4 regions of the Vibrio rotiferianus genome follow, and region 2 is predicted to be linked to each of the others. Evidence: predicted binding sites of a transcription regulator. Region 2 holds the regulator's gene; each other region holds the start of a gene.
The links. Region 2 encodes PurR, which represses purine synthesis genes. Its sites were predicted from a motif close to TNANGNAAACGTTTNCNTNA; they were not measured.

Region 1: a site for PurR is predicted at 1,457-1,476, ahead of pckA (phosphoenolpyruvate carboxykinase (ATP)). Genes of this name have one in related genera too.
Region 3: a site for PurR is predicted at 2,769-2,788, ahead of glyA (serine hydroxymethyltransferase). Genes of this name have one in related genera too.
Region 4: a site for PurR is predicted at 1,361-1,380, ahead of purT (formate-dependent phosphoribosylglycinamide formyltransferase). Genes of this name have one in related genera too.

Annotation. Positions count from the first base shown of each region.
Region 1 covers NZ_CP018312.1:2,978,370-2,982,338, forward strand. Annotated here, with positions in the region: gene hslR (ribosome-associated heat shock protein Hsp15) at 19-405, shown strand; gene hslO (Hsp33 family molecular chaperone HslO) at 437-1,312, shown strand; gene pckA (phosphoenolpyruvate carboxykinase (ATP)) at 1,649-3,277, shown strand; gene BSZ04_RS22975 (AsmA family protein) at 3,398-3,969, shown strand, end outside.
Region 2 covers NZ_CP018312.1:1,988,732-1,992,700, forward strand. Annotated here, with positions in the region: gene torD (molecular chaperone TorD) at 1-431, shown strand, start outside; gene purR (HTH-type transcriptional repressor PurR) at 879-1,883, shown strand; cyclic di-GMP riboswitch class I at 2,158-2,248, shown strand; gene BSZ04_RS18300 (TfoX/Sxy family DNA transformation protein) at 2,365-2,955, shown strand; gene BSZ04_RS18305 (TVP38/TMEM64 family protein) at 3,073-3,768, shown strand; gene BSZ04_RS18310 (putative signal transducing protein) at 3,765-3,969, shown strand, end outside.
Region 3 covers NZ_CP018312.1:2,386,429-2,390,397, reverse strand. Annotated here, with positions in the region: gene treB (PTS trehalose transporter subunit IIBC) at 1-34, shown strand, start outside; gene treC (alpha,alpha-phosphotrehalase) at 127-1,812, shown strand; gene BSZ04_RS20205 (YitT family protein) at 1,895-2,497, opposite strand; gene glyA (serine hydroxymethyltransferase) at 2,845-3,969, shown strand, end outside.
Region 4 covers NZ_CP018312.1:1,187,988-1,191,956, forward strand. Annotated here, with positions in the region: gene BSZ04_RS14530 (thiopurine S-methyltransferase) at 1-40, shown strand, start outside; gene purT (formate-dependent phosphoribosylglycinamide formyltransferase) at 120-1,295, opposite strand; gene cdd (cytidine deaminase) at 1,442-2,329, opposite strand; gene BSZ04_RS14545 (LrgB family protein) at 2,595-3,272, opposite strand; gene BSZ04_RS14550 (CidA/LrgA family protein) at 3,274-3,648, opposite strand; gene sbcB (exodeoxyribonuclease I) at 3,707-3,969, opposite strand, start outside.

The DNA of each region.
Region 1 (3,969 bases), 990 kb from region 2:
TAGATACGACAGAGTTATATGAGTTCCATAAATGAAGCCGTAAGGCTAGATAAATGGCTGTGGGCGGCCAGATTTTACAAGACACGCTCCATCGCTCGGAATATGGTCGATGGCGGCAAAGTCCATTATAATGGACAACGAAGCAAGCCAAGCAAGATCGTTGAACTTGGAGCCGAGGTGCGCTTACGCCAAGGTAATGAAGAGAAAATCGTGATAATCGAGAAAATCTCAGATCAACGTCGTGGTGCACCGATCGCTCAAACGCTTTACAGCGAAACCACTGAAAGTATAGCTAAACGTGAAGAACACGCTAAGCAGCGTAAGCTTAACGCCCACAATCCAAGTCCGGAACGCCGCCCTGATAAAAAGCAGCGCCGAGACATCATTAAGTTCAAACACCAATAAAAGCCGGAATTACTGACGAGGAAAGCACTCCATGGCAAACAATGTTTTAAACCGCTACTTATTCGAAGATCTTTCAGTACGTGGCGAGTTGGTACAATTGGATGAAGCATACCAACGTATTATCTCCAGCAAGGAATATCCGGCAGCACTACAAAAACTGTTGGGTGAGCTACTCGTTTCGGCCACTCTTTTAACTGCAACTTTGAAGTTCGAAGGCTCAATCACTATCCAGCTGCAAGGTGATGGTCCTGTATCACTCGCAGTAATCAACGGCGACCACGATCAGAAAATCCGCGGCGTTGCTCGCTGGGAAGGCGACATTGCTGATGATGCAAGCCTGCACGACATGATGGGTAAAGGTTACCTAGTGATCACTATTGAGCCGAAGAAAGGCGAACGTTACCAAGGTGTGGTTGGCCTAGAAGGCGAAACATTGGCTGACGTAATCGAAGGCTACTTCGCAAACTCAGAGCAGCTAAAAACGCGTTTGTGGATCCGCACTGGTGAACACGAAGGCAAAGCGCACGCCGCTGGTATGATGATTCAAGTCATGCCTGATGGTACTGGCACGCCAGAAGACTTCGAACACCTAGAGCAACTCACGGACACGGTAAAAAATGAAGAGCTGTTCACGCTACCAGCAAACGAACTGCTATACCGTCTCTACAACCAAGATAAAGTTCGTCTATACGAACCACAGCCTGTGGAATTCCACTGTGGTTGTTCTCGTGAGCGCAGTGGTGCAGCGATCATCACGGTTGATAAAACTGAAATTTATGACATTTTAGCAGAAGAAGGATCAATTTCTTTACATTGTGATTACTGCGGCACGTCATACACGTTCGACGAATCTGAAGTAACGGATCTGTACACTCAGTCAACTCCAGACAATAAAATCGTGCATTAATTTTCATAGCTTAACAAGCTTGTAATTTACCCTTCAAAAGGCCAGCATCATGCTGGCCTTTTTGTGATCAAACCCACGTATAACCTTGCTTCCAACGTAATAAAGCAACTGCTTAATTTTAAATAATTAATAATTATTTTGCTCTGGCGCAAAGGTTTGCGCGCACGATAAACTATTCGTACCGATATGTGACGGGTTACCTAAAACCACAATGAAATCATGGATATTTTTTGAGCTATCTCCCTGTTTTCTCCCCGCCCCGTTGCTAGCATGGTGAGCAGATAAAATTAAAACATTCTTACAAAATCCCTACAAAAATCCTTATAAGGAGCACCTATGACCGTTATGGAACATACAAAGGCTGCAACACTTGATCTAACCAAACACGGATTGCACAACGTGAAAGAGGTTGTTCGCAACCCAAGCTACGAAATGCTGTTCGAGGAAGAGACCCGTGCTGACCTAACTGGTTATGAACGTGGTGTAGTTACAGAACTCGGCGCGGTTGCCGTAGACACTGGTATCTTTACTGGTCGCTCACCAAAAGATAAGTACATTGTTAAAGATGCAACGACAGAAGAGCACATGTGGTGGACTTCTGACGCAGTGAAAAACGACAACAAAGCAATAAACAAAGAAGTATGGGACGACCTAAAAGAGCTAGTGACTAACCAGCTTTCAGGTAAGCGCCTATTTGTGATTGACGGTTATTGCGGTGCAAACCCAGACACTCGTTTGAGCATTCGAGTGATCACTGAAGTCGCATGGCAAGCACACTTCGTGAAAAACATGTTCATCCGCCCAACAGAAGAAGAATTGGCAACGTTTGAGCCTGATTTCGTGGTAATGAACGGTGCGAAATGCACCAACGAGAAGTGGGAAGAGCACGGTCTGAACTCAGAAAACTTCACTGTATTTAACCTAACAGAGCGCATGCAACTGATCGGTGGTACGTGGTACGGCGGAGAAATGAAGAAAGGTATGTTCGCCATGATGAACTACTTCCTGCCGCTTAAAGACATCGCATCGATGCACTGTAGTGCAAACATGGGTGAAGAAGGCGACGTTGCGATCTTCTTCGGTCTATCTGGCACAGGTAAAACCACCCTATCAACTGATCCTAAACGCGCACTGATTGGTGATGACGAGCACGGTTGGGATGACGACGGCGTATTCAACTTCGAAGGTGGCTGTTACGCTAAGACCATCAAGCTATCGAAAGAGGCAGAGCCTGATATCTACAACGCGATCCGCCGCGACGCACTACTAGAGAACGTTACGGTTCGCAGCGATGGTTCTATCGACTTTGATGATGGTTCTAAGACTGAGAACACCCGTGTGTCTTACCCACTTCATCACATCGACAACATCGTTAAGCCAGTATCGAAAGGTGGCCACGCAAACAAAGTGATCTTCCTATCGGCTGACGCATTTGGCGTACTACCTCCAGTGTCTAAGCTGACACCAGAGCAAACTAAGTACCACTTCCTATCTGGCTTTACTGCTAAGCTAGCGGGCACAGAGCGTGGTATCACGGAGCCAACGCCTACCTTCTCAGCGTGTTTCGGTGCAGCATTCCTAACACTACACCCAACTAAATATGCTGAAGTACTAGTAAAACGTATGGAAGCAGCAGGTGCTGAGGCTTACCTAGTCAACACTGGTTGGAACGGTAGCGGCAAGCGTATTTCTATCCAAGATACGCGCGGTATCATTGACGCCATCCTAGATGGTTCGATTGAAAACGCTCAAACTAAACATATCCCTATCTTCAACCTAGAAGTGCCGACTGCTCTACCAGGTGTAGACCCAAGTATTCTTGATCCACGCGATACTTATGTTGACCCACTACAATGGGAAAGCAAAGCCAAGGATTTAGCAGAACGCTTTATCAATAACTTTGATAAATACACGGATAATGCAGAAGGCAAATCACTTGTAGCTGCTGGCCCGCAAGTCGACTAAGCTCAACGTGATTTAGTTACAAAAACACTTCACAAGCCCCTCTTTTGAGGGGCTTTTTATTGAAACCTCTTCAATATTGATACACTCTAAGCAGCAAGCTGGCCAAAGGTTCTCAATGGAATGAAGACAGTAATAAGGATTCTCACACTCGCTCTTGTCATATTGATTTGTGTACCAATCGTACTCGCGGGCTTGTTAACGACATCATACGCACCACAAACATGGCAACTTATCTCACAGCCATTATCCCTTGATTGGCAAGCCAAAAGTGTCCATTACCAGTTTCCTTATCATGTTTCTCTGCAGGGGGTAACAACATCCTCAGAGCAAATACCCTACATTGAGCAAATCGACCTCTGGTTCAATCCAGATATCAGACGCGATAACCTATGGATACTAGACAGCCTGTTAATTGATGGCGTTGAAGCGCAGCATGGTCTGCCAGAAATCCAAGTTCCAAGCAATATTTTGCTTCACCAACTCGCTCTAAAGAACATCAACTACGCCGATGACCGTTATACTGCTCGAAACGTAAATATTCAGATCCAAGATCCAACCTGGCTAACAAAAACACAAACCATACCCTATGGTGAGATTCAGTTGTCTGCTGACCAACTCTACTGGAAAGGGGAAGCGTTCAATCAACTACTGCTTGATATCGATTACAAAGCGCAAGACAGCACGCTTTATGG
Region 2 (3,969 bases):
AATTAGAGCTAGCTGCGGACTTCTGTGAACTTTTTCTTAAAACAGAAAAGCACGGTGCGCTACCTTATGCCTCAATGTACATCGGTGAATCTGGTTTATTAAATGATAAACCAGCAGAAGAGATGGAAAAGCTGATGGCAGACTTTGGTGTGCAAGTTGACGAAAATCTAAAAGAGCCTGCGGATCATTTAGCAGTCGAGTTAGATTTTTTAGGCAATATGATTATCCGCTCAAATGAACTCGAGCAGGAAAAACACATGGAAGATGCGTTCGAAAAGCAAAATGAGTTCATCCAGCAACACCTTTTGACATGGCTACCTCAGTTTGCCGCTAAATGTAAGCAATTCGATGAATTTGGCTTCTATGTTAGTGTCGCGCAACTATTAATTGCATTTTGTAAACTGGACAGCACCTACCTTCTTGGTGAATAATTGCCGCCTATTTTGGGGAGTCTGTCATTCAGACTCCCTATTTTATTCGTTTGTTTTTAATCTGGCGCAGAGAAATACAATCCATTTAGCCGTTAAACTGTGACCTCCGAGGCACAAAACAACCACCTAAAACATTGCCAGCTTGCCCGCATCAGTCTAAAATGTGAGCGCAAACGATTAAATATGATTTATATGTAAACCGCTGAAATAAAGCGGTTTTTGTGTTTTCTTAACAGGATTGCTGACCAATTCCTCACTTAGTATAAGAAAGGAATATGAGACTCAGCGATAAATGTTGCTACAAACCTTTTTATACCGATTTCGGAACAACCGCTGCCAAATATCTCAGCAATGCCCCTATTCGCAGTTGCTCGGTTTGCGCAAGACCCTAAGCGTATGGTTGTCTTCACTACGGTATTTACAGTAGCTCGATACAGGACATCATTTATGGCCACTATTAAAGACGTTGCTCGCTTAGCCGGCGTTTCTACCACTACGGTTTCGCACGTAATTAATAAAACTCGCTTTGTTGCAGAAGCAACTCAAGAAAAAGTAATGAAAGCGGTGGATGAACTTAATTACGCACCAAGTGCCGTTGCGCGCAGTTTAAAGTGCAACTCAACTCGTACCATCGGTATGCTAGTAACTCAATCTACCAACCTGTTCTTCTCTGAAGTGATCGATGGTGTTGAGAGCTACTGTTACCGTCAAGGTTACACTCTTATCCTATGTAACACGGGCGGTATTTACGAGAAGCAACGTGACTACATCCGCATGCTCGCTGAAAAGCGTGTAGATGGCATTCTAGTAATGTGTTCTGACCTGACGGAAGAACTAAAAGAGATGCTTGATCGTCACTCAGACATACCTAAAGTTGTGATGGACTGGGGTCCAGAAAGCTCACAAGCAGACAAGATCATTGATAACTCAGAAGAAGGCGGTTACATCGCGACAAAATATCTGATCGACAATGGTCACACAGACATCGCGTGTTTAAGCGGTCACTTCGAAAAAGCTGCGTGCCAAGAGCGTATTGCGGGTTATCGCCGTGCAATGGCAGAAGCAAACCTTGCGGTTAACGAAGATTGGATTCTTGAAGGCAACTTTGAATGTGATACCGCTGTGCTAGCGGCAGATAACATTACTGCAATGGAAAAACGCCCTACCGCAGTTTTCTGTTTCAATGACACTATGGCACTTGGCTTGATGAGCCGCCTTCAGCAGAACGGTATCAAGGTACCAGATGATGTTTCTGTTATCGGCTATGACAACATTGAGCTGGCAGAGTACTTCTCACCACCACTAACGACTATCCACCAACCAAAACGTCGTGTGGGTAAAAACGCGTTTGAGATCCTACTAGAGCGTATCAAAGATAAAGAACACGAAAAACGAGTGTTTGAAATGCAGCCAGAGATCGTGATTAGAAATACGGTTAGAAAGCTCAACTAGTCTTTAGGTAGTACTCGTTTACTCATCATAAAAGCACCCACATGGGTGCTTTTTTATTTCACAATTCATCCGCGGCAACAGGTTTGTATGTAAAACTTTGCGGGCTTGTTATTTCTTCGTGCACTCTACTCTCTAGTACTGACCTTTTTCTGGTAGACCACTTTGTTAATCTATGAAACTTAACTCACGAAAAAATAACTATTAATTGAACTAAGATCACATTTATAAACGCAGAGTGTGATATTAGTCCAATATAGCAAGTATGCTCTCAGTGTCACGCACAGGGCAAACCACTCTAAAGAGTGGGACGCAAAGCTTCCGGCCTAAACTATCGCATGAGATAGCATGGTAGCGGGGTTACCGATGGCAAGTATGCATATGACGAGTTTACCCTTTAATGACATTGTGTCTGCATGCGTTTGCTAATCTCTCGGACCTGATTTTTGGTGGCGTAATTTAAATTACACCGAGATAACACATCATGGATAAACCGATACTCAAAGACTCTATGAAGCTTTTTGAGGTGCTTGGTACGATCAAGTCACGCTCAATGTTTGGCGGCTTTGGCCTTTTTGCTGATGAAACAATGTTTGCATTAGTCGTTAACAACCAGCTTCATATCAGAGCAGATAAAAAGACATCTTCAGACTTTGAAACTCAGGGACTTAAACCTTACGTATACAAGAAGCGTGGATTTCCTGTTGTTACTAAGTACTACGCCGTTTCACCAGACCTTTGGGATACACCACAACACTTAGTGGAAGTAGCCAAAAGTTCACTCGAAACTGCAAAGCTTGAAAAAGAACAGCAAGCCAGTTCTAAACCAACGCGTTTAAAAGACCTACCGAATCTTAGACTAGCGACAGAGAGAATGCTTAAAAAAGCTGGTATTGACTCTGTCACTCAGCTCGAAGAACAAGGTGCGCTAAACGCCTATAAAGCGATCCAGGAAACGCATACCGCTTCTGTAAGCATCGAGTTACTGTGGGCCCTTGAAGGCGCTATTAACGGTACTCATTGGAGCGTTGTTCCTCAGTCTCGCCGAGAAGAGCTAATTAACCACCTCTCATAATACAAGTTTGAGCTCCAGGTATTCATAAACCGCAGTTTTACACTGCGGTTTTTTTTTGAAATTTTTTCTCACTCCATTCTGTCTTATTATCTAAGAAGCAGAGATGGAATGATAGATATGAATAAGAAACTGATTTTAGGACTGATCCTACTCGCGACGATTATCTTTTTAGGTGTGAATTTTGGTCAATATCTAACCCTAGAAAATGCCAAGGCGCAGCAAGAGGCGTTGAATGCTTTTATTAGCCAAAACTTCGTATTTGCTGCAGCAACGTATTTCTTTGCGTATATAGCTATCACCGCTTTCTCCATTCCCGGAGCTGCCGTAGTAACGCTTCTGGGTGCTGCTCTATTTGGTTTCTGGACCAGTCTCTTATTGGTTTCTTTTGCCAGCACTATTGGTGCGACCATTGCTTTCCTTAGCAGCCGTTACTTACTGCGAGAGTGGGTACAAGGCAAGTTTGGTAATAAGCTAGGTGCGATCAACGAAGGCGTTGAGAAAGACGGCTCGTTTTATCTCTTCTCACTACGTCTTATTCCCGTCTTCCCATTTTTCCTTATCAACTTACTGATGGGTTTGACACCAATAACCATTGCACGATTCTACCTCACTAGCCAAGTTGGTATGTTGCCAGGTACAGCAGTTTATCTGAACGCTGGTACTCAATTAGCCACCATAGATAGTCTTTCTGGCATTGTGTCACCCACCGTACTTGCGTCATTTGCCTTACTTGGTTTGTTTCCAATCATTGCCAAATGGGTTATGAGTAAGATTCGCCCAACTCAAGTTCAGCAAAATGGAAACGCTCAATGAAAATCTTCATCGCGAGAAACCCAGCTGAAGCTCACATAGTCTGTGAGCTTCTCAAGACCGAGCAAATTGGCTGTGAAGTTCGAGGTGAAGGAATGTTTGGGCTAAAGGGCGAATTGCCGTTTGGTGACGATACAGACCCCTATATTTGGCTTTTACATCCAGAGCAACAGTTGAAAGCTGCTGCTATTGTTGAAGATTACC
Region 3 (3,969 bases), 400 kb from region 2:
AATGAAAGGCGAGTTAGAAACCGCTAGCGCGTAATTCGAACTGAGGCAGTGATTTGGCTGCCTCGTTTATCTCCTCGATTTTTTAAGATTTTTAAGTTTCCGTTTAATGGTAAGTGAGCATTAGAAATGGCAATGACCAAGCATGATGAGAGTTGGTGGAAAACCGCAACCATCTACCAAATTTACCCAAAAAGCTTTTGTGACAGTGGAAGTAAAGGCACGGGTGATATTAAAGGGATCATTTCTAAACTGGATTATCTAAAACACCTTGGTGTGGATGCGATTTGGCTGACGCCGGTTTATCAATCGCCAATGATCGACAACGGTTATGACATTTCCGATTATTACGCGATCAACCCAGATTTCGGCACTATGCAAGATTTCGATACCCTGTTGGCAGAGGCTCACCAACTGGGTATTCGAATCATCATGGACATCGTGGTCAATCATACTTCGACAGAACACAAGTGGTTCCAATCAGCACTGGGTGACAAAAACAGCCCATACCGTGATTACTACATCTGGAAAGATCCGGTTGATGGCGCAGAGCCAAACAACTGGCAATCTAAGTTTGGAGGCAATGCTTGGGCACTGGATGAAAAAACGGGCCAGTACTATTTGCACCTTTTTGCTAAAGAGCAAGCGGACTTAAACTGGGAAAACCCGGTAGTGCGTGAAGAAGTGAAAGAAGTCATCAGCTTCTGGGCAGAGAAAGGTGTGGATGGTTTCCGTCTTGACGTTATCAACCTGATTTCCAAGCAGCAAGATTTTCCAAGTGATGATATTGGTGATGGTCGCCGCTTCTACACCGACGGCCCACGTGTGCACGAATACCTTCAAGAGATCAGTGAAGCCGTGTTCCAAAAATATGGCAGCGTGACGGTAGGTGAAATGTCTTCCACCACGCTAGAGCATTGTCAGCAGTATTCAGCGCAAGATGGCAAAGAGCTGTCGATGGTGTTCAATTTCCACCACCTGAAAGTCGATTACCCGAATGGTGATAAGTGGACGAAAGCGCCGTTTGATTTCATCCAACTGAAACAGATCTTCAATCATTGGCAAACCGGCTTAAATGGCAAAGGGTGGGGCGCGCTATTTTGGTGTAACCACGACCAACCACGCGTTGTGAGTCGATTAGGTAACGACGAACAATACCGTGTTGAATCTGCCAAAATGCTTGCGGCATCGGTACACATGATGCAAGGCACCCCTTATGTTTATCAAGGTGAAGAGATCGGCATGACCAACCCGGGCTACACCGAAATCAGCCAATATCGCGATGTTGAAAGCACGAACATGTACGACATCATGGTCAATCGCGATGACGTATCTCACGACGATATGATGGCGATTTTGGCACAGAAGTCGCGTGATAACTCACGTACGCCAATGCAATGGAACAGCGCGAAACACGCGGGCTTTACTGAGGGCGCGCCGTGGTTAGAGGTGGCTCAGAACTATTCAGAGATCAATGCGGAAGCCGCGATTGCCGATTTGAACTCGGTGTTCTACTTCTACAAGCGCTTGATTGAACTGCGTAAACAGGTTCAAGTGATCACTGATGGTCGTTACGAGGACCTGCTGCCAGAGCACAAACGTATTTTTGCTTATGCTCGTCAGAACGATAAGCAAACGCTGTTGTGTATTAACAACTACTACGGCGAAGAAGTGGAGTGTGTATTACCAGAGCGCTTTGATATGAGTAAAGCCAAGAACCTGCTTTCCAATTATCAGAATGTGACCAGCGCGATTGCTTCCAATCACCAAGTTCTGCGTCCTTACGAAACACGCATCTTGCTGATTGAATCTTAAAGGCAAATAAAAGTACCCCTAAGGATTTCGATCCGAAACAAAAGGCTTTGGAGTGCTCCCCAAAGCCTTTTATTTTTTCATCCTATGACCCGTAGCTTACAGAATAACGATGCGGCTTGTGGTTCATCGCAAGGACAAGGTTTAGCGCGAAGGCGCCAAGAATCGACAAGCCGATAACCCACGGAGTGACGAAGAAGAAAGAGGCAAATAAGATACAAGCGTCAATCGCCATCTGAGATTTGCCTACCGAGATACCAAACTTGTCCTGAATGAATAAGCACAGTACGTTGAAACCACCCAAACTTGAGCGGTGGCGGAATAGGATCAGCATGCCCAAGCCCATCAATAGCCCACCAGCTACGGCGCAGTAAATCTCATTAATCGATTCGAGTGAAATCAGTAAATACAGATTATCAGCAAAGATAGAAACCAAAGCGCCAGAAATTGCACTATTAATCGCAAAATGACGGCCAAAGCGTTTCCATGCTAGCAAGTAAAAAGGGCAGTTGGCTAAAAAGTAAAGCACACCAAACGTAAAAGGTGTAAATTGGCTAATAAGCAGAGCCAATCCAGTTGTGCCTCCGGTTAAGAGGTTAGCGGATTGGAGAAAGAAAACCCCTTGAGCTACCAAAAAGGTACCTGTAAGAATTGCCATCCAGTCTTCTTTTCTTGAGTGTTTTTCCATCTAATATGCAGTCGTTGATGATAAATCGGGCATGCATAGTAGTAAAAAGATGATCTTTTCGGTAGCTAGAGGGTAAAATTTACGGTAAACCTATGTAATTGTTGTTTTACAGGGTGTAAAGCACAAATTTGACAGTCAGTTGTTCATGGTCAAACGATTGCGATATCGTCATGATAATTCTTACTTGTCATCATGAAAAAACTGCATGAGAAAAATTACAAATTTCTCTTTATGACCTAGATCAAATTATGTAAAATGCGCGCCATTAGCTCGACGTAAACGTTTGCGTTAGGTCGTTATTCAGTTTTTTTGCAACTTTCAGTACCAATCTGAGTCAGGAGATACAGATGCTTAAGCGTGATATGAACATCGCAGATTACGATGCGGAACTGTTCGCAGCTATCCAGGAAGAGACTCTTCGCCAGGAAGAACACATTGAACTTATCGCTTCTGAAAACTACACAAGTCCACGTGTAATGGAAGCACAAGGTTCTCAGCTAACGAACAAATACGCTGAAGGCTACCCAGGCAAGCGTTACTACGGCGGTTGTGAGTACGTAGACAAAGCTGAAGCACTAGCAATCGATCGTGCATGCCAACTGTTCGGCTGTGAGTACGCGAACGTACAGCCTCACTCAGGTTCTCAAGCAAACAGCGCAGTTTACATGGCGCTTCTAAACCCAGGCGACACAGTTCTAGGTATGAGCTTAGCACACGGTGGTCACCTAACTCACGGTTCACCAGTTAACTTCTCTGGCAAGCACTACAACGTTATCCCTTACGGTATCGATGAAGCTGGTCAAATCAACTACGACGAGATGGAGCAACTAGCCCTTGAGCACAAGCCTAAGATGATCATCGGTGGTTTCTCTGCTTACTCACAAATTGTTGATTGGAAACGCATGCGTGAAATCGCAGACAAAGTTGACGCTTACCTATTCGTAGACATGGCGCACGTTGCTGGTCTAATCGCTGCAGGTGAATACCCAACACCAGTACCACACGCTCACGTAGTTACAACGACTACGCATAAGACACTTGCAGGCCCACGTGGTGGTCTAATCCTGTCTAATGCGGGCGAAGACATGTACAAAAAGCTGAACTCAGCAGTATTCCCTGGTGGTCAAGGTGGCCCTCTAATGCACGTTATCGCTGGTAAAGCAGTAGCGTTCAAAGAAGCAATGGAACCTGAGTTCAAAGCTTACCAAGCTCGCGTAGTGAAAAACGCAAAAGCAATGGTTGGCCAATTCCAAGAGCGTGGTTACAAGATCGTATCTAACGGTACAGAGAACCACCTATTCCTAGTTGACCTAATCGACAAGGACATTACAGGTAAAGATGCAGATGCAGCACTAGGTGCAGCAAACATCACAGTAAACAAGAACTCTGTACCAAACGATCCACGCAGCCCATTCGTAACGTCTGGTATCCGTGTCGGTACACCAGCAATTACTCGTCGTGGCTTCACTGAA
Region 4 (3,969 bases), 800 kb from region 2:
CCGTTTCTCTGAAGAAGTGTATTTAATCGAGAGCAAGTAACGGTTTGTTCGAGTCTACACAAAGAAAAAGCGCAGCCAATTGAGCTGCGCTTTTGTTTTTCTTGTGTGGATTCGCGGAATTAGTACACGATCTGTACTTTAGAAGCGTTGTTCACTGCATCTTCAATCGAATTTTCAATGGTCTTGCGACGGGTTAAAACGACACCCAAGCGGCGGCGGCCGTCGATTTCAGGCTTACCAAACAAACGAACTTGAGTTTGTGGCTGAGCCAGTGCTTTGGCAAGATTGTCAAAGCGGATATCAGTTGATGTACCTTGGCCTAAAACAACCGCGGATGCAGATGGCCCATACTGAACGATGCTGTTAATCGGCATGCCAGTAAACGCGCGTACGTGAAGCGCGAACTCAGACATATCTTGAGAAATCATCGTCACCATGCCGGTATCGTGCGGGCGAGGGGAGACTTCGTTGAAAATAACTTTGTCTCCTTTAACAAATAGCTCCACACCAAAGATACCGTAGCCACCTAGCGCATTAACAACTTTCTCAGCCGTGTATTCTGCTGCTTTGATTGCATTCTCTGACATGGCTTGTGGCTGCCATGACTCACGGTAGTCACCGTCTTCTTGTCGGTGTCCGATCGGCGCACAGAAATGTACACCATCGACTGCACGTACTGTTAGCAACGTGATTTCGTAATCGAAATCGATAAAGCCTTCTACAATGACACGGCCAGCACCAGTACGGCCACCTTCTTGTGCGTATTCCCAAGCGGTTTGAACGTCTTCTTCCGTTTTAATCACGCTCTGACCTTTGCCCGAAGAGCTCATCACTGGTTTAACAACACATGGGATGCCTACATGTTCAACCGCCGCTTTAAAGTCTTCAACGTTGTCTGCAAACTGGTAAGGAGAGGTGGTTAAGCCCAATTCTTCAGAAGCGAGCCTACGGATACCTTCTCGGTTCATCGTTAACTTGGTCGCTTTTGCAGTAGGAACAACGTTCAAGCCTTTTTCTTCTAACTCAACCAATTTGTCCGTCGCGATAGCTTCAATCTCAGGCACTACATACGCAGGCTGCTCTTTGCTGATGATTTCTTCTAGTGCTTGGCCGTCAAGCATATCGATGACGTAGCTGCGATGCGCCACTTGCATTGCTGGAGCATCGGCGTAACGGTCACATGCGATCACTTCCAAGCCAAGACGTTGGCATTCAATTGCCACTTCTTTACCAAGCTCGCCTGAGCCCAAAAGTAATACACGGGTAGCATGAGTGCTAGTAGCAGTACCGAACATAGTGTTCCCTTACAAAATAAAGTGATGAAACAGAAATTGCAGGGGATCATACTGAATTTTTAGTCCGAAGCAAACGTTTGCGTGAGTTTTTTGATAATAAAAAAGCCCTACACAGAGTAGAGCTTATTACTTGAGGCCTGAATGAGTTAAACGTTCACAAAACTCACTGGAATATCAGGGTTTAGTGCCTCAAGCGTCGATTGAGTATCAGCTAGGTGGCTGATCTTGCCTTGCGAGTTCTCGACTAGTGCCGCTGCTTTGATGTCTTCAAACTGCTCTCCTGCCATCAGGATTTGAATCAGTGCGACCTGAAGTGGAGGTAGGCTAGGGTTGAATGCAGCGTTTTCTGCATAAGCCCCTTGGAATACGCGACCACTGTTCATCTCAAGAGCAATACCACTGAGGTTGTTCGTGTAAGGCGCGTGGCTGATGTTCATTGCGTTAACAGCTTCTTGAATCAGAGTATCGTCTTCATCGTAAACAAACTCGTGTTTCACTTCTGCCATCAAACCTGACTCAATACCTAAGTCTGCAGGGCCAAACGCTTCAGGAAGGTAGTGATGCAGTGATTTTTCTTCGCGTTCTGGTAATTGGATCTTAAGCTCTTTCGCAGTGCTTAGCTCATTCATGAACTGTCGACAGTGTCCGCATGGGCTGTAGTTGATGGTGATGTCTTTTACACCACGTTCACCTTTCATCCATGCATGGCTGATTGCACATTGCTCTGCGTGAACGGTTTGCCCTAGCTGAACGCCAAAGAATTCCATGTTTGCACCGAAGTAAAGGCGACCAGAGAGGCCACGAACGATCGCGCCAACATAAAATTCAGAAATAGGAGCGTAAGAGAACGCTGCGGCAAAAGGAAGTAGAGCAACACGAAGCTCTTTATCAGAAAGATTGGTAGCGTTTAGCAGCTCATCAAACTGTTGCTCAGAAATAGTAGCATCAAAATCGTCTGCTTGGACGATAGGAGCAAGATGTTTTGAAAGTGCTTCAGGAGCGCTTGTTAGCGCCTGTTCAATGCGACTTTTCATGTTGAATCCTTGTTAGTGCATGGACAGTTATTCTATGTGAAGGATGAAAATGTTCCGTGCTTCAGATCACGTTAATTGATGTAATTGAACTTTACGTTACATAATTAGAGTGAGGTCACACATGTATTCGATTTCATCACGATTTAACGTTATCTCTGTCCCACTAATAACTATATCAACTGATATTCATACTGCGAGTTTTCTAGGAGAGGCTATGACCTGCTCGCTTTAGAGGAGAGTAAAGCAAGGCAGATCATTGAGGTCTTTATTGGTACAACCAAACAGCTAAAGCAAAGAAGCTAGGCGCAAGGATAGAAGTGATGATGCCACAAAGCACTAATGCAAGGGACGAGAAGGCTGCATCGCCTGGTTGTTTTTCTGCACAGGTGGCAGTGCCCAAAGCATGCGATACCGTACCCATCGTTAAGCCGCGTGCAATAGGGTGTTTGATGCCAATGAGGTTAAAGATAGGGTACGCGAGAATGGCACCGAATAAGCCCACAATAAGCACTAGAATAGCGGCAACAGCAGCTTCACCACCCAGGTGGCTAGAAATCTCCATTGCGATAGGTGTCGTTACCGACTTGCCGACTAAGCTTGCAATCAAGCTGATGTCTGCTTTAAACGCTACCGCGATGAGCGTCGCTGTTAGCATTGACATTACACTACCTAACGTACAGGCCAGAGCGATAATGCGCCAGTTTGATTTGATCTGTGGCAGTTGCTCGTACAGCGGGTACGCCAGTGCAACAACGGCTGGTTGCAGCAAGAAGCTGATGTATTCGTTGTCTGCGTAGTACGTTTCAAATGGCACTTTTAAAAAGGTAAGTAACGGGATTAACACCGCGATGCTGATCAAAAGGGGGTTCGCAATAGGATTATTTACCTTAATAGCAATTTGGCGTGCGGCAAGGAAAACCACAATAGTGACGATTAACCACATATCAATGTTTCTCCTTTAATAAGTAGTCTAAGAACCACGCTAAGGTGACCAACACAATCAGTGAGCCACCAACTGCACTAGCAATAATAGGAAGCGCATTCGCTAGTAACATATCAAAGTGCTGCATCAGCCCAACACTGATAGGGACAAAGAGTAGAATCATGTAGCGAATGAAAAGTGTCGCGCCGGGCTTAACCCATTCGACTTTGACTAAGCCAAGAGTCATGGAGAAAAACAGCACAAGCATGCCTAGGACACTTCCAGGAACCGAAATGCCAGCGAACTTTTGAATGGTGTTGCCGATACCAAGTGCTCCCATGATGAGTGCGAGGGAAATGAGCAAATGGATCAGCTGTAATAATCGATCTTTTATCATTTTGACAGCATATAAAACAACAAACACACCCGAAGGTGCGCTTGAACAAGGAAAGAAATTAGGAGGCTAGGCTCTCTACATAACGATAGACAGATTTTAGTATTGCTATCTTTTTTTCGTCACTTTCATGTTCGTGAACTAAGTTCTCTAAATTAAGCATATACTCTTCAATCTGGCTTTCAAAGACTTCACGACAGTGCTGTGCCCAGCGTCTTTGCTCTTGGTCATCTAGTGTGCTTGAGTAGTGACGAGCACGGTAACGAAACAGCAACGGTTTGATGCGCTTGTCATCAAATTCAATATCCAGTGCGGCTAGGTTAG